One region of the Cobetia sp. Ld8 genome, then DNA from elsewhere that is predicted to be linked to it. Evidence: predicted binding sites of a transcription regulator. Region 1 holds the regulator's gene; each other region holds the start of a gene.
What was found. The regulator sigma-54, encoded in region 1, starts transcription at its own class of promoters, with help from an activator protein. The targets are predictions, from matches to a motif close to TGGCACNNNNNTTGCTNT.
Positions count from the first base shown of each region.

Region 2: ACJJV2_RS04025 (HAD-IIB family hydrolase) is a predicted target of sigma-54. The motif match lies at 1,813-1,830, and genes of this name have one in related genera.
Region 3: ACJJV2_RS09660 (aminomethyltransferase family protein) is a predicted target of sigma-54. The motif match lies at 1,566-1,583, and genes of this name have one in related genera.

Region 1 covers NZ_JBISHF010000008.1:638,671-644,552, forward strand. The annotation lists gene ACJJV2_RS13695 (HAD family hydrolase) at 1-388, shown strand, start outside; gene lptC (LPS export ABC transporter periplasmic protein LptC) at 388-1,071, shown strand; gene lptA (lipopolysaccharide transport periplasmic protein LptA) at 1,180-1,758, shown strand; gene lptB (LPS export ABC transporter ATP-binding protein) at 1,762-2,502, shown strand; gene ACJJV2_RS13715 (RNA polymerase factor sigma-54) at 2,736-4,184, shown strand; gene hpf (ribosome hibernation-promoting factor, HPF/YfiA family) at 4,845-5,153, shown strand; gene ACJJV2_RS13725 (PTS sugar transporter subunit IIA) at 5,163-5,633, shown strand; gene rapZ (RNase adapter RapZ) at 5,771-5,882, shown strand, end outside.
Region 2 covers NZ_JBISHF010000006.1:540,772-546,653, forward strand. The annotation lists gene ACJJV2_RS04015 (TRAP transporter small permease subunit) at 1-308, shown strand, start outside; gene ACJJV2_RS04020 (TRAP transporter large permease subunit) at 308-1,609, shown strand; gene ACJJV2_RS04025 (HAD-IIB family hydrolase) at 1,914-2,810, shown strand; gene ACJJV2_RS04030 (glycosyl transferase) at 2,852-4,063, shown strand; gene ACJJV2_RS04035 (sugar phosphorylase) at 4,152-5,882, opposite strand, start outside.
Region 3 covers NZ_JBISHF010000007.1:1,152,069-1,157,950, reverse strand. The annotation lists gene ACJJV2_RS09660 (aminomethyltransferase family protein) at 201-1,346, opposite strand; gene glnT (type III glutamate--ammonia ligase) at 2,021-3,355, shown strand; gene ACJJV2_RS09650 (glutamine amidotransferase family protein) at 3,473-4,390, shown strand; gene ACJJV2_RS09645 (protein glxC) at 4,390-5,076, shown strand; gene ACJJV2_RS09640 (FMN-binding glutamate synthase family protein) at 5,091-5,882, shown strand, end outside.

The DNA.
Region 1 (5,882 bases):
GCTGCGCAGTGGCGTTCGCGTTGCGCTGATCACCGGCCGCAGCTCGCCGATGGTCGAGCGTCGCGCCAAGGAACTGGGCATTCAGGATGTCATCCAGGGCCGTGAAGACAAGCTGGTCGCGCTGACCGACCTGTGCCGCGAGCACGGGATCGAGCTGGAAGAAGTCGCCTATTGCGGCGATGACCTGCCGGACCGCGAAGCCATTCGTCGTGTCGGTCTCGGCGTCAGCGTGCCCAACGCCATGGCCTACGTGATGAGCGAGGCCAACTGGGTCACCTCACGCCAGGGCGGCGATGGCGCCGTGCGCGAGCTCTGTGATCTGCTGCTCAAGGCCCAGGGCCACTGGGCCTCGGTGCTGGATACCTACCTGCAGGAGTCGCGCCCCTGATGTTACGTCTGTCCCGCCCTTCTCCGCGCCTCTGGCTGATGCTGCTGTTGCTGCTCGTCGGTGGCGTGCTGGCGCTGATCGAGCAGCGCAACAGCCTGGAATCGACCGTCAATGTCGAGGTCGACAGCAGTGAGCCGGATTACTATCTCGACGGGGCAGACATGACACGCTTCGATGCGCGCGGCGTGGCGATCCAGTCCATGACCTCGCCGCATATCGAGCACACGCCAGGCGATGACGTGACCCGGGCGCAGACCCCGAAGATTCGCACCAACGACAGTGAAGACCGCCGCTGGTATGCCACGGGAGACAGTGGCGTGTTGAGCGCCGGCGGCGACACCTTCACCCTCGAGGGCAATGCCAGACTGCGCCAGCCCGATGACCGGTGGACCCTCGATACCGATGTCCTGCACTACAGCCGTGATCAGAATCGCGCCTGGAGTGACGTGCCGGTCGTGATCACCCAGAATGGCCAGCATGTCGAAAGCGACAGCTTCAGCGCCGACCTCTCCCAGGATTCCGCCGTGCTGCAGGGCCGTGTTCGCAGCGTCCTGCAACCCGGCACAGGCCAGAGCGAGGCCAGCAAGGAAGCCGAGCGCATCGACTCGGGCACCGACAGCACCAATACCGATGATGGGCGCGTCAACAGCACCTTCGAGGCAGCGCCTGCCAGCGGTGAATGAACCCGCCGGGCTGGCCGTCAAGCCATGACCCGCGCCGCAACACCTTCTTCTCTGCCGCTCGATGGCATCATTGCTCGGGCGGCGATCCCGTCATGCCAAGGAGCCACCATGACTTCCACGACTCGCAAGCCCTTGACGGCCTGTCGCCAGACCCTCAACAGCGGTGTCATGGCGCTCTGCCTGGCACTGGGCATGTCCACCTTCGCCCCGGCCGCCATGGCGCTGGACAGCGATGCCAGCCAGCCGATCAACATCGCCGCGGACGCCCTGTCACTCGATGACAAGGCCGGTACCGCCACCTACACCGGCCAGGTGGAGATGCGCCAGGGCAGCATGAAACTCGATGCCAGCCGCGTCGATATCAGCCGCGCCGGCAGCGGCGAGATCTCGCTGGTCAAGGCCACCGGCAAGCGTGCCTACCTGGAACAGCAACCCGCGCCCGACGAGAAGCTGGTCAAGGGCTGGGCCGACACCATCCGCTACCATGCACTGGAGCGCCGCGTGGAGCTGGTCGGCAACGCGCGTCTCGAGAAAGGCGATGACACCTTCGAAGGCGGCTACGTGGAGTACTTCCTCGACAAGCGCCAGGTGAACGCCAACAACAGCAAGACGGCACAGCAGACCGAAGGCGGTCGCGTGCACATGACTCTGACGCCGCGCGGCGCCAATGCCAGCAAGGAAAACTAAGTCATGACTGCTGCTACTCCGCGTACGCTGAGCGCTCGCCATCTGGCCAAGGCCTACAAGGGCCGCAAGGTGGTCAAGGACATCTCGCTGGAGATCCGCCAGGGCGACATCGTCGGCCTGCTGGGCCCCAATGGCGCCGGCAAGACGACCTCGTTCTACATGATCGTCGGGCTAGTGCGCGCCGATGCCGGCAACGTCTCCATCGATGACAAGGACCTCTCCGCTGCCGCCATGCATCAGCGTGCACGCGCCGGCATCGGCTATCTGCCGCAGGAAGCGTCGATCTTCCGCAAGCTGTCGGTGGCCGATAACATCATGGCGATTCTGGAGACCCGCAAGGACCTGGATCGCAATGGCCGCAAGGCACGCCTTGAAGAGTTGCTCGAGGAATTCAGCATCACGCACATCCGCGCCAGCGCCGGCATGAGCCTGTCCGGTGGTGAGCGTCGTCGGGTCGAGATCGCCCGTGCACTGGCCACCGAGCCGGACTTCGTGCTGCTCGATGAGCCCTTCGCCGGCGTCGACCCCATCTCGGTGGGCGAGATCAAGAGCATCGTGCGCCAACTGCGCGATCGTGGCATCGGCGTGCTGATCACCGACCACAACGTGCGCGAGACGCTCGATATCTGTGACACCGCCTATATCGTCGGCGATGGCCAGATCATCGCCCACGGTGACGCGGACTCCATCCTGGCCAACCAGCAGGTGCGCGACGTCTACCTGGGCCACGAGTTCACGCTCTAGGGTCAGCGGCTGCGCTGAGTCCTCGCGAGGCGAAAGCTTCAAAAGCCGCTGCGTGATTTTATCGCGTAGCGGCTTTTTCATGTCTGACATCAGACGCATGCATGACGTCCATACCACCTTGGTGGAAACATGGCATGCAAGTTGCTTGAATATTCACGGCAACCACTTGTCAGTGCCCCGAGTCACGGTATAGCGTAGTAAGCACGTTCCTTTGCCGTGAATTGACTGACTCCATGAAACCCACCCTGCAACTCCGCCTCGGCACCTCGCTGACCATGACGCCGCAGCTCCAGCAAGCGATCCAGCTGCTGCAGCTGTCGACGCTCGACCTGCGTCAGGAGATTCAGCAAGCCCTCGAGTCCAACCCCATGTTGGAGCTCGACGAGGACTACGAGTCGCTGGATGTCGTCGAGACACAGGATTCAAGCGAGATCTCCACTGCCGACTCCTCGAGCGAGATTCCCGAGGAATACCCCCTCGACAGTGACTGGTCGGACCTCTACCAGGACCACGCCGGTAGCCTGACCAGCTCCGGCAGTGGCAGCGGGAGCGAAGAAGGGCCGGACTTCGATCGCAATACCAGTGTCGAGAGCCTGCAGGACCACCTGCGCTGGCAGCTGGCGATGACCGACCTCGATGGCCGTGAACGCCAGATGGCGGAGAGCTTGATCGATGCCGTCGACGGTGCCGGCTATCTGAGCCTGTCACTCGATGAGCTGGTCGATGGCCTGCGTGGCCAGGGCCTGCCCGGCCTGAAGGCCTCCGAGCTCGAGCAGGTATTGCTGCGTCTGCAGCAGTTCGACCCGACTGGCGTCTTCGCTCGTGATCTGCGCGAATGCCTGCTGCTGCAACTGGCGCTGCTGCCGGATGATCTGCCGCTGCTGGCGCAGGCGCGCCGCTTGGTACGTCAATTCCTCGAGGCACTGGGCAACGATGACCGCAAGCTGCTCAAGCGGCGCCTGAGCCTTGACGATGACGAGCTGGACCACGTCATCCGCCTGGTACGCGCGCTCGACCCGCGTCCGGCATCCGCCTGGGGCGAGCCCGCCAGCGATTACGTGATCCCTGATCTGCTGGTGCGCCATACCCGCCATGGCTGGCAGGTCGAGCTCAACCCGGAAGCGCTGCCCAAGCTGCGCATCCAGCCGGAATACGCCGCGCTGATCAAGCGTGCCGACAAGTCCGCCGACAACACCTTCCTAAAGGACAACCTGCAGGAAGCGCGCTGGCTGATGAAGAGCCTGTCATCACGCAATGACACCCTGCTCAAGGTCGGCCGCGAGATCATGGCACGCCAGATCGACTTCCTCGAGCAAGGCGAGGAAGGCATGAAGCCGCTGATTCTGGCCAACATCGCCGAAGTGGTCGAGATGCACGAATCGACCATCTCGCGGGTCACGACCCAGAAGTACATCCACACCCCGCGCGGCGTCTTCGAGCTCAAGTTCTTCTTCTCGAGCCAGGTTGGTGGCAGCGGCAGTGGCGACGCCCACTCAAGCACCGCCATTCGTGCCCGCATCCGCAAGCTGATCGCGGAAGAGCCGGCCCGCAAGCCTCTCTCCGACTCACGGCTGGTCGATCTGCTCGCCAGCGATGGCATCGAGGTCGCACGCCGTACCGTGGCCAAGTATCGCGAAGCGATGGGCATCCCCTCCTCCAGCGAGCGCAAGCGTCTGGCCTGACGCATCACCTGCGGCTGCCATGCCCAGCTCTCACCTCCACAATGGCAGCCGTCGCCAACCTCAAGCGTTGGATTTTCCGCTCATCAGCCTCTGACTTCGCGGGTAGCGTTATGCCTGTCGCGCGCTCTGTCATGCCGTCAACCGCTCGCCAATTGCCCGTCATGGCCCATGACAGCGCGCAGAATGATGGTAAAAAACCGCCGTTCCGGCAGCGTCATTTACCGTCAATCGCATGTTTTTAAAGTCACTTTTGCGCGTATTGCACCTGGATGACACCCGAAGAACCTCCCGGAACGTCGCTTGCTCCACGCAATCGAAGCGCCTGAAAGGCGACGTACATGCAGGGATTGGCGACGAAAACCCGCCTTCTTGCGCGTCTTTCACGCACCACCCACCAGACGTGCCCTTGAAGTCCACTCCGTTACCCCTCACTGAGTTGAAGACAAGCACTGAGCCACGATGCAGCGCAGCGTTGATCTTTGCGCAAAGCTTGGGCATTGTCGGTACAGACGCTCACGACATCTGACGCCACTGGCAAGGGTGCGAAAACATCGCCAGACGGTGGCCGTCAAGCCTGTTGCAGAGCGTCCGATCAGGGTTTGCTCGTAGTCAAAAAGGGTTACAATTGAATGGCAACCCGCTGGATAAAGGAGCGTGTCCATGCAAGTGAATATCACCGGGCATCATGTGGAACTTACCGATCCTCTCCGCGATTACGTCAACGAGAAGCTCGCTCGCCTCGAACGGCATTACGACAACATCACCAATGTTCAGGTGACACTGTCGATCGAGAAGGAGCGCCAGCAGGCTGCCTGCACCTTGCACGCGGCAGGCGCTGACCTCCACGCCCTGGCAGAAGACCCCAACATGTACGCTGCCATCGACGCGCTCGCCGACAAGCTGGATCGCCAGCTGGTCAAACACAAGGAAAAGTCCCAGGCTCGCTCTCAGGGCACCGGGACCCGTTGACCTTCAGCCATGACACTTGATCAGATCCTTCCCCCCGAGCGCACGCTGTACGGTGTCCCCGGGGGGAGCAAGAAGCGGGTGCTTGAATTCTTCAGCACCTTCATCGCACAGAACATTCCCAGCCTGGACAGCCAGGAAGTCTTCTCGCGCCTGATCGGGCGCGAAAGACTGGGGTCGACCGGCATTGGCCACGGTGTGGCCGTGCCCCATGCACGCAGCCCGCATTGCAAGACGCCAATCGCTGCGTTTCTGAAGCTCGGTGAACCCATCGACTTCGATGCCATCGACGGAGAACCCATCGATCTGCTGTTCGTGCTGCTGGTGCCTGAGGAAGCGGATGAGACCCATCTGACGCTGCTCGGGCAGGTTGCGGAATTGCTCAATTCCCCGACCAATCGCTCGGCCCTGCGCCAGGCAGACAGCCAGCGTGCACTCTTTGAGGCATTGACCCAAGCCATCGCCGAATTACCGGCGCGCTGAATGACAGGCCCGGACATCGTCCGGGCTTTCGTCTTGCTGGCCTTCCATCGGCCGACGTACAGCGCACTGATAGCGGGCAGCCTTCTGCCCCACCCCTGCATTCTTTCGACGTTGACCTCGCCCTTGGAGAGCACTTCATGAAGATCGTGATCATCAGCGGCCGCTCCGGCTCCGGGAAATCCATCGCTCTCCAGGCGCTGGAAGACATTGGCTACTATGCCATCGACAATCTGCCCGGCATGCTGCTGG
Region 2 (5,882 bases), on a different contig from region 1:
TGACGTTCGTCTTCTGTCTGGCGATGAGCTATGCGGGCTGGGTGATGTTCTGGCGTGCCTCGCACAGTCCGCTGGGCGAGTGGCAGCTGGAGCGTTCCGGCACCTCATGGAATCCGCCGTTTCCGGCGCTGACCAAGGGTGTGATCCTGTTCGCGCTGGCGGTGATGACCCTGCAGGCGCTGTGGCATCTCTACCAGACCTTCTTCTCGCCCCGTCCGCCCGAGGGCGGCAGTGAGGGAAGTGGCGCATCCGACGCCACTTCCGATGCCGCTCCCGACGCTACAGCTGACCACAAGGAGCCGCGCTGATGGATATCGCAACAGCTACGATGCTGCTGGTCGGCGGCATCTTCGCGCTGCTGGTCACCGGCCTGCCGCTGGCCTTCGTCACCGGCCTGGTCGCGCTGGCCTACACCTTCGGCTGGTTCGGCCCGATGGCGCTGCCATTGGTCACCAGTCGTGTCTATGGCTTCGTCACCGAGTATTCGCTGGTGGCGGTGCCGATGTTCGTGTTGATGGCCTCGCTGCTCGATCGCTCAGGCATCGCCAAGGACCTGTTCAATGCCATGCGCGTGATGGCAGGGCGACTGCCCGGCGGCGTGGCGATCCAGACCATCGTGGTGGCGTTCTTCCTCGCCGCGATGTCCGGCATCATCGGCGGCGAGATCGTGCTGCTGGGGATTCTGGCGCTGCCGCAGATGCTCAGGCTCGGCTATGACAAGCACATCGCCATCGGCGTGGTGTGTGCCGGCGGCTCGCTGGGCACCATGATGCCGCCCTCCATCGTGCTGATCATCTATGGCCTGATCGCCAACCAGTCGATCGCGGACCTGTTCACTGCGGCGATCACCCCGGCCATCGTGCTGATGGCAAGCTACATCATCTACGTGCTGATCCGCTGTCTGCGCAACCCTTCGCTGGGGCCAGTGATGCCCGAGGAGGAGCGCCGCGCCAGCTTCCAGAGCAAGCGTGAGCTGCTCAAGGCCATCGGTGTGCCGGCGGTCATCGCGGGGCTGGTGCTGGGCTCCATCTACGGTGGCGTGGCCTCGGTGACCGAAGCCGCGGCGATGGGCAGCTTCGGCGTGCTGGTGGCGGTGATGCTGCGCGGCGAGTTCTCCATCACCCTGATGCAGCGTGCGCTGTCCCAGACCATGAACACCTGCGGCATGATCATCTGGATCGGTATCGGCGCGGCGGCGCTGGTCGGGGTCTACAACCTGATGGGCGGCAACCGCTTCGTGTCGAGCATGATTCTCGGCCTGGATATCCCGCCGCTGGCGATCATCATGGTGATGATGGCGATCCTGCTGCTGCTGGGGCTGTTCCTCGACTGGATCGGCATCGCGATGCTGACCCTGCCGATCTTCGTGCCGATCATCGTGCAGCTCGGCTACGACCCGGTATGGTTCGGTGTGCTGTTCGCGGTCAACATGCAGGTGTCCTTCCTGTCGCCACCCTTCGGGCCTGCCGCCTTCTATCTGAAAGGCGTGGCACCGGAAGGCATCAGTCTCAAGGATATCTTCGTCTCGCTGCTGCCGTTCATCGCCATCCAGCTGTGCGTGCTGGCGATGTTGCTACTGTGGCCGCAACTGTCGCTGTGGCTGGTCTAGGCTCTACAGACGTTACCCGCTTGCCCAAGACTCGACGCCCTCGCAGATGCGAGGGCGTCGTCGTTGGTGACGAAAGATTTGCGCCGTCGTGTGGCGAGGCATCATGCAAGGCAGTCTTTGTGCTCTTTTATGGTGCAAATGAGCGGACGCACAAACACGGTCACGGTGAGAGGGGTCAGGCTGTCATGGCAGCTGCACCATCTTGGCACATTCCCTGCAATGCTCTTGCAATACCTGTCCGGTGCCACGAGATCCTGTCGAGGTGACCCCTGACACGCTGCAGCACTTCACGAGGAGAGTTCACATGTCAGAGACTCAAGCACCGCTGTTGTTGCTGACCGATCTGGATGGCTCGCTGCTGGATCACCACGATTACTCGCCGGGCCCGGCGCGCAGCTGGCTGACCCGCCTGCGCGCGCGCGGTGCCTGGATCGTCCCCAACACCTCCAAGACGGCGGCCGAACTGGCGCCGCTGATGGACTCGCTGGGCTTGGCGGGCCAGCCGTGGATCGCCGAGAACGGCGGCGTGGTGGCGTTGCCGGCCGATTGGCTGAGCGCCTACCCGCTGGAAGAGGCCAGCGCCCCGGATGCACACGGCCTGTGTCGTATCGCGGTGGCGATGCCCCGCGACAGGATTCTCGCGGTGCTGGAGGAGCTGAGCGGGGAGTTCGCCTTCGAGGGCTTCGCCTCGATGTCGGTGGCGAGAATCAGTGAGCTGACGGGGCTGGGGGAGGGCGACGCGGCCCTGGCGGGACAGCGTGATGCCAGTGAACCGCTGGTGTGGCGCGACGCGCCGGAGCGTCTTGAGGACTTTCGCACGCGTCTGGCCAGTCATGGCCTCAAGCTGACACGTGGTGGGCGCTTCCACCATGTGACCGGGGACAGCGACAAGGGCGTGGCAGCGCGCTATCTGATCGCCCGCTACCGGCTCTGCGAGAGGGTACGCCCCTGGACGCTGGGCTTCGGCGATGGCGCCAATGACCTGCCGCTGCTGGCCGCCGTCGACAACGCTGTGCTGATCCCCGGCGTCGGTGATACCTCTCAACGTGATCGGGAGCTTGCCGATTATCCGCAACTGGCGGATGAACGCCGCTGTTTTCGCGCCAATCTCCCCGGACCGCAGGGATGGGTCGAGGGATTGCGTCACTGGCTGGCCAATGGCCAGCCGGAAGAATGGACATCCAGAGGTCTGGGCGCCTGACGCCTGCCTGATGCGTGTCTTCGGCATGACAAGGAGCTGACATGAGCGATTTCTACCAGAATGGCATCATCACCAACTTCCATAACCTGACCGATCGTCCGGTGGAAGATCTCGAAGCGGACCTGATGCGCTTCTCCCGCAAGCGGCCGATGAGCCTGATTCTGCCGTCGCTGTATTCCGAGCTGGAAGGCCCTGCGCTCAAGAATATCGTCGATGAACTGGCCCAGGTGCCGTATCTCAGCGAGATCGTGATCGGGCTGGACCGCGCCGACCGTGACCAGTTCGAGCATGCCAAGGAGTTCTTCTCACATCTGCCGCAGCATCACCGCATCCTGTGGAACGACGGCCCGCGTCTGCGGGCGCTGGATGAGGAGCTGACCGAGCATGGCCTGGCGCCGATGGAGGCCGGCAAGGGGCGCAATGTCTGGTACTGCTCCGGTTACGTGCAGTCCTCGGGCATCGCCGAGGCGGTGGCGCTGCATGACTGCGATATCGTCACCTATGACCGCGGTCTGCTGGCGCGCCTGATCTACCCGGTGGCCCATCCGCAGTTCAACTACGAGTTCTGCAAGGGCTACTACTCGCGTATCGCCCAGGGCAAGCTGAACGGCCGCGTGGCGCGCCTGATGGTCACGCCGCTGATCCGCGCACTCAAGAAGGTCTATGGCCCGCTGCCGTACCTGGATTATCTCGACAGCTATCGTTATCCGCTGTCCGGCGAGTTCTCGATGCGCACCGACGTGCTGGCGGATATCCGCATTCCCAGCGACTGGGGGCTGGAGATCGGCGTGCTGTCAGAGGTCCATCGCAACTATTCCACCAAGCGCCTGTGTCAGGTGGATATCGCTGATGCCTATGATCACAAGCATCAGCCGCTGTCCGAGGAAGATGCACTGGGCGGCTTGAATCGCATGAGTCTGGACATCGCCAAGGCCATGTATCGCAAACTGGCCACGCTTGGCGTCGAGATCCACGGCGAGACCTTCCGTACCATCAAGGCGACCTATTACCGTATCGCGCTGGACCTGATCGAGACCTACTACAACGATGCCGTCATGAATGGCCTGACGGTGGATCGTCACAGTGAGGAAGCGGCGGTGGAGCTGTTCGCCTCCAACATCATGGATGCCGGCAGCGCCTTCCTCGACAATCCGCGCGACAAGCCCTTCATTCCGAGCTGGAACCGGGTGCAGTCAGCCGTGCCGGACCTGCTCGAGCGCATGCACGAAGCGGTGGAGCTGGACAACCAGTAACGCTCGCGGCGGGAAACAGCAAGACCAACGACAACGGGGCTGCCACTGGCAGCCCCGTTGTCGTTGGCAGGAGGAGAAAAAGAGGGCGTCAGACAACCTCGATGGCCGGCGGGCGCACGGTTTGCTCCATCAGCCAGGCCGCCTGATAGGGACGGCGAGCCATGGTGGGGTCGTAGGCCTTGTCGTGGCACAGGTGGTCGGTCAGCGCGACGCCTTGCCAGCTTTCCGGCAGCGGCAGCACGCGCGGCTGATCGGTGACATTGAGGGCGAACAGCAGGCGACGCCCTTCATGGGTGACGCGCTCGAAGACGAAGAAATCCGGGCCGACATCGAAGACATTCTGGTCGGCATCCGGGTGGAAGCAGGGTTCGTTGCGGCGCAGTGCCATGCGGCGCTTGAGGGCGTGGAAGACCTCATGGGTCGCGGTGTTGGGGCTTGCCAGCAGCGCTTCCAGTTCATCGCGCTGCCACTTGCGGCGGTTGATGGCGCGCAGGTGGCCATCGCGCTCGACGCCTTCCTGGTGGTTGGGGGTCGCGGTCAGCGAGTGGATGTATAGCCCCGGGATGCCCTGCAGGCTCAGCATCAGGGTCTGACTGGCGATGAAGCGCTCGATCTGCCACGGGTCCTGGCCGCGCCGCGTGCCCTTGAGCGCATCGAAGTAGCTGATGTTGAGCTCATAGGGGGTGTCGGCGCGCCCGGGGTTGGCGCGCATGCTGACGTAGCCACCGAAGTCATGCACCAGCCGCACCAGGGTGTCGCGCTCGTGATCGGGCAGCAGGCCCTCAAGGGCGCGAACGCCGATACCATCGTGACTGGCGGTGAAGTTGAAGTAGCTGCAGCCGGAAGGCAGGGATGGCAGGCTGGTGGCCCACTGGGTCAGGGCGCTGGCATCGCCGGAGGTCAGGGTGTGCAGGGTCAGCGGCGGCAACGTGAACTGATAGATCAGGTGCGCTTCATCGGCCTGGGCGCTGCCCTCGATGGCGGTGAGGTCGTGCTGTGACAGGCGATCGAGTCCGAAGTAGGACATGTTCTCGGCGTGGGGCACGTTGGTTTCGGTGATCAACAGGCTGCCCGGCGCCAGATGGTCGACGATGGCGCGCAGCAGGCGCACCACGGCGTGTGTCTCCGGCAGGTGGATACAGGAGGTGCCCTGGCGTTTCCACAGGAAGGCCACTGCATCGAGGCGGATGATGCCCGCGCCCTGCTCGAGGTAATAAAGCAGGATGCCGATGAATTCGAGCAGCACATCGGGATTGGCGAAGTTCAGGTCGATCTGGTCATCCGAGAAGGTTGCCCAAAGATGGCGCAGGCCACGACGGGTATGCACCGGCGTGAGCAGGGCAGATGGGCGCGGGCGCACGACCTCGGAGACATCGGTGTCGGGGTCCATCTCGATGAAGTAGTCGCGGCCGGGCTGCACGCCGGCCAGATAATCGGCGAACCACAGTGACTCGCGTGAGCAGTGATTGATGACCAGGTCTGCCATCAGGTCGCGCTGCTCGCTCAGGCGCCGGATGTCCTGCCAGTCGCCGAGGACCGGATTGACCTCGCGATAGTGGATGACGCTGAAGCCGTCATCGCTGCTCCACGGAAAGAAGGGCAGCACGTGGACACCGGACAGGCTGTCGTCCAGTCGGCTGGCGAGGAAGTCGTGCAGGGTCGCCAGTGGCGCCTCGCCTTCCTGCTGCAGGCTGTCGCCGTAGGTGATCAGCCACTGGTCGCGCTCGCTCCAGAGCGGCTCGCCTTCCGGTACGCGGGGGTAAAGGCGCGTGCGATGGAAATCCAGCACCGTCTCCAGGCGTCTGAGGACTTCCTCATG
Region 3 (5,882 bases), on a different contig from region 1:
TCGGGTGACATTATCAAGTTTACCGCCAACCCTCATCCACGTTTGTGGCCAGTCCTCGTCCTGACTCCATGGCGTGTGATGCAAGAGGCCTCCTCGACGCCATGCCGAGGAGGCCTCTCAGGTTTCACGCTATCCAGCATCACGCGATTCGCACTGTTGCCGCGGGGCTTGAGCTGTTGCCTCGCGGCTGTGGCGTGCGATCAGCCGCGAGCCAGTCGCTTGGCCTTTTCCGGGTCATCGAAGGGTAGGGAATGGCTGATGGCCGAGAGGCTGGTCTCGCCGTCAGTGCCAGTCTTGAGGGTCAGCGGGGTGCCATGCTCGGCATAGCCGGGTTCGAGACGTGCCAGCGCCATGGAACGATCGCTCAGGCGCGAGTACATGCCCTGGGTGATGACACCGACACACTTGCCGTCGGCGTAGATCTTGTCACCGATCTGGGCGACGTCTTTCGAATCCAGCAGCACGCCATAGACCTTGACGCGCTCCTTGCCCTGCAGCGCGAAGTGTTCGCTGGCGCCACGGAATTCAGTCTTGCCCGGCGAGACGGTGAAGTCCAGGCCCAGTTCCCACAGGGTGTCGCCCACGGGCTGGTCGGGGTACGGGTAGGTTTCGGAATTGTCCGCCGGGTAGAACAGCAGGTGACTCTCGACCCGCAGCCAGTCAAGGGTACCGAAGCTGCACGGCTTGATGCCCATGTCGGCACCCTCCGCGAGGATCTGTTCCCACAGAGAGGGGGCGTCCTTGGCCTTGCAGAAGATCTCGTAGCCACGCTCGCCGGTGTAGCCGGTGCGCGAGATCATCACGTGGCAGCCGAACAGCTGGGTCTGCAGATGGTGGAAGTAACGCAGCTCACGGATGCCCGGCACGTGACGCTCCAGGAAATCCACCGCGACCGGCCCCTGCAGTGACATGTCGTGCATGTCGTCATCGAAGGTCAGGCTGACGGCGCGCCCCAGGGCACTCTTGGCCAGCATTTCATTCGCGGTACCCGTGCCGTGCACCACGAGGTAGGAGTTCGGTGCCAGGCAATAGACGATGCAGTCGTCGACGAACTTGCCGGCCTCATTCAAGACGCTGGCATACACCGACTTGCCCGGATACAGCTTGGACATGTCCCGCGTGGTGACGTAATCCAGCACGGCCTGAGCGTGCGGACCATTGCAGTGGATCTTCTTGAGCCCCGAGACATCCATCAGACCGGCGCGGGTGCGAATGGTCTCGTGGTCATCGGCCGTGTCCGAGACGGCGTAATTCCAGGCGGTGCCCATGCCATTCCAGTCTTCGAGCTCCGCGCCCAGCTTGCGGTGTTGTTCGGCCAGTGCCGAGATGCGCCATGAATTCGCCATGCGTCCCTTTCTCCTGTGAGTCGTGCTGCCTAGCGTAAATGGGGGGTGCCGTAGTCCTGCTGATGCTGGCGATGATGTCGCGCAAGACGCGCATCCGCCGCAGGAGGTGTTGTTGTTCTTTCGCCTTTTCAGGCGCTTCACCGGGGCTTGTGCCTGCTGCTTGCCTTGCCTGATCGCACGAGAGTCGATTCTTGGAAGGAAAGAAACATTCCCCATAGTTAAGCAAGGGGCTTGCCAATTCCGTCAAAGGCCATGGCCACGGCAGCACTTGAGCGAGTCAGGCGCCGATTGGCAGCACGAATCAGGGCGTGAATATTAGCGCTTTGCGTCATGCTGGTGCGAAGAGAGAGCTTTGGGCACCGAAATGATGCCTATTTCGAGAAACAGGTAGAAATTCACTCAGGATCACCTGGCGTTTCCTGTGGGATGAAATGAACTTGGAAAATAAATTTCCATGCAAAACAGTAGGTTGGTGAAAAGTTCTGGCCGGCAGTTGGCGAAATGGCATGCTGCATGCTTTTCTTTGGGGGAAATAAAGTTGACCAGCAGGAATCACAAAAACTCGTTTCATCCGCTATCTTGACGTGGCGAGTCACCACAAGGGGTCAGGTTTCCCGGGGTGGCAGACAGTGTCGAGGGAGATGAAACCCGGTCCGCTCTCAGAGGAAACCCAGATGTCACCCGAAAACGCGCAACAGTTCATCAAGGATCACGACATTCGCTATCTGCTGGCGCAGTTCGTGGATATTCATGGCGCTGCCAAGACCAAGTCCGTGCCGGCCAATTGCCTGATGGATGTGGTCGAGAAGGGCGCCGGCTTTGCCGGCTTTGCCGTCAGTGGTCTCGGCATGTCGCCGGAGGGGCCGGACTTCATGGCGCGGGGTGATCTGAGCTCGTTGTCGTTGGTGCCGTGGCAGCCGGGTTATGCACGCATGGCCTGTGATGGCTACGTCAATGGTCAGCCGTTCGCCAACGACAGCCGCGTGGTGTTGCTCAAGCAGCTGGAGCGCCTGAAGGAGAAGGGCTGGACGCTCAATAGCGGGCTGGAGCCGGAATTCTCGCTGTTCCGCCGGGGGGAAGCGGGTGAGCTGTTGCCGGTGGACGAGAGCGATACCCTCGCCAAGCCCTGCTACGACTACAAGGGCCTGTCGCGTTCGCGTGAATTCCTCGAGCGCCTGGTCGAATCGCTGCAAGCGGTGGACTTCGACGTTTATCAGATCGATCACGAGGACGCCAACGGCCAGTTCGAGATCAACTACACCTACAGCGATGCACTGACCTCGGCAGACCGCTTCACCTTCGTGCGCATGGCCGCCGGCGAGATCGCCAATGACCTGGGCATGGTGTGCTCCTTCATGCCCAAGCCGCTGGCGGACCGCCCGGGCAATGGCATGCACTTCCACCTGTCCGTATGTGATGACACCGGCCGCAACCTGTTCGGCGATGACTCCGACGCCCAGGGCATGGGCCTGTCGCCGCTGGCGTACCACTTCCTCGGCGGACTGCTGGCACATGCCCCGGCGCTGTGTGCCTTTGCCGCGCCGACCGTCAATTCCTACAAGCGTCTGGTCGGTGGTGGCAGCACCAGCGGCGCGACCTGGGCGCCGGTCTTCATCGCCTACGGTGACAACAACCGCTCGGCCATGGTGCGTGTGCCCTACGGTCGCCTCGAGTTCCGCCTGCCGGACGCCGGCTGCAACCCCTATCTCGTGCACGCCGCCATCATCGCGGCGGGGCTGGATGGCGTGGCGCGCAAGCTGGACCCGGGCACGCCCCACAACATCAATCTCTACTCGCTGACCCCGAGCGAATGCGCCGAGAAGGGCATCGAGAAGCTGCCGCAGAATCTTTCGCTGGCCATCGATGCGCTCGAGGCGGACAGCATTCTGCGCGAGAGCCTGGGCGAGGGAATCTGCGCCGAGTTCATGCGCCTCAAGCGCGAGGAATGGCTGGATTACAACGCACAGGTCAGTGCCTGGGAAGTCCAGCGCTACGCCGAATTCTTCTGATCTCATCCGGCGGCGCTCGCGGATCTCGCGGGGCATGCCAGACGAGGGTCGCCACTGTCACCACCACGCTCAAGACACCAGGCAGGAGACGCCTCCTGCCCGTGAGAGGACATCACCATGTGTGGAATCGTAGGGCTTTATCTCAAGAACCCGGCGCTGGAATCGCGCCTGGGGGAGCTGTTCGAGCCGATGTTGATCGCGATGACCGATCGCGGCCCGGACAGCGCCGGCTTCGCCATCTATGGCGACGAATTTGACGCTGGCATCAAGCTGACGCTGCAAAGCGATGGTGCCGATGAGGATTGGGAGGCGATCGCCAAGGGCCTGGGCGAGCAGGTCGGCACGGTGGCGGACTGGTTCAGCAATGCCAGTGTCGCGGTATTCAAGATCGCCGGGGAAGAGAGCGCCGTGCGCGGCTGGCTTGCCGACAGCGCCCCGCAGATTCGCGTGCTGAGCGTGGGGCAGAGCATCGAGATCCTCAAGGCGGTGGGCCTGCCGGCTCATATCGCCAGCCTCTATGGCCTCAAGGGCATGCAGGGCAGCCACATCATCGGCCATACCCGCATGGCGACCGAAAGCGCCGTGACCCTGCAGGGCAGCCACCCGTTCTCCACCGGGCGTGACCTGTGCCTGGTCCACAACGGCTCGCTGTCCAACCACAACTGGCTGCGCACCAAGCTCAAGCGTGAGGGCATCAGCTTCGAGACCGACAACGATTCCGAAGTCGCCGCCGGCTACCTGACCTGGCGTCTGGAGCAGGGCGACAGCCTGGAAGCCGCGATCACCGGCGCCCTGAAGGACCTTGATGGCTTCTTCACCTTCACCATCGGCACGCGTGATGGCTTCGCCGTGGTGCGTGACCCGATCGCCTGCAAGCCAGCCGTGATCGCCGAGACCGATGACTACGTGGCCATGGCCTCGGAATACCGTGCCCTGGCCAGTCTGCCGGGCATCAAGGATGCCCGCGTGTGGGAGCCGGAACCCGGTCGCCTGTATCTGTGGGAAAAAGACACCGCCCGTTCGGAGGCCGCGTAATGATGAAGACACACGATCTGGCCGTTGAAGGGCTACGCGAATTGAACCAGGCCCTGCACGATGCCGACATCCTGAAGGACGCGCGTGAGTGGCGAGTGGTCAATTCCGACGGCGCCCACAATATCGCCTGCGGCATCAATGACGACATCAGTGTCGATATCGATGGCCATGCGGGCTACTACTGCGCGGGCATGAACCAGAAGGCAAGCGTCACCATCCACGGCAACACCGGGGTCGGGGTGGCGGAAAACATGATGTCCGGCTGCGTGCGGGTCAAGGGTGATGCCTCCCAGTCCGCGGGCGCGACCGCCCACGGCGGCCTGCTGATCATCGAAGGCAATGCCTCGGCGCGCTGTGGTATCTCGATGAAGGGCGTGGATATCGTCGTCAAGGGCAATATCGGGGCCATGAGTGCCTTCATGGGCCAGGCGGGCCGCATGGTGGTCTGCGGCGACGCCGGTGAAGGGCTCGGCGATTCGCTCTACGAAGCGCGAATCTACGTGAAGGGCACGGTCGCATCGCTGGGCGCGGACTGCATCGCCAAGGACATGCGTGCCGAGCACCTGGAAGAACTGGCGGAGTTGCTGGCGAGTGCCGGAATCGAGGAAGACCCGGCCAGCTTCACGCGTTATGGATCTGCGCGTCAGCTCTATCACTTCAAGGTCGACAACGCCTCAGCCTACTGATCAGGATGCTCAACATGACCGACGAGACTCAAACACAGCCCTACAACCCGGCACTGCGGGAATCCGCGACCTTCGGCCGCGATGTCATCCATGAGATCCAGCGCGCGGCGGAGACGGGAATCTACGATATCCGTGGCTGGGGCGCCAAGCGCAAGGTGCCGCATTTCGACGACCTGCTGTTCCTCGGCGCCAGCATGTCGCGCTATCCGCTGGAAGGCTATCGCGAGAAGTGCGAGACCGAAGTCGTGCTCGGCACGCGCCATGCAAAGAAGCCGGTCGTGATCAGCACGCCGGTGACCATCGCTGGCATGAGCTTCGGTGCCCTGTCCGCCCAGGCCAAGGAAGCGCTGGGGCGTGGCGCCTCGGAAATCGGCACCTCCACCACCACCGGCGATGGCGGCATGACCCCGGAGGAGCGCGGCCAGTCCTCGCGACTCGTCTATCAGTATCTGCCGTCACGTTATGGCATGAACCCGGACGACCTGCGCAAGGCCGATGCGATTGAAGTCGTGCTCGGGCAGGGCGCCAAGCCCGGCGGTGGCGGCATGCTGCTGGGCCAGAAGATTTCCGAGCGGGTCGCGGGCATGCGTACGCTGCCGCAGGGCATTGACCAGCGCAGCGCCTGTCGCCACCCGGACTGGACCGGCCCGGATGACCTGGCGATCAAGATTGCCGAACTGCGCGAGATCACCGACTGGCAGGTGCCGATCTACGTCAAGATCGGCGCGACCCGCACCTACTACGACGTCAAGCTGGCGGTGAAGGCGGGCGCGGATGTCATCGTGCTGGATGGCATGCAGGGCGGC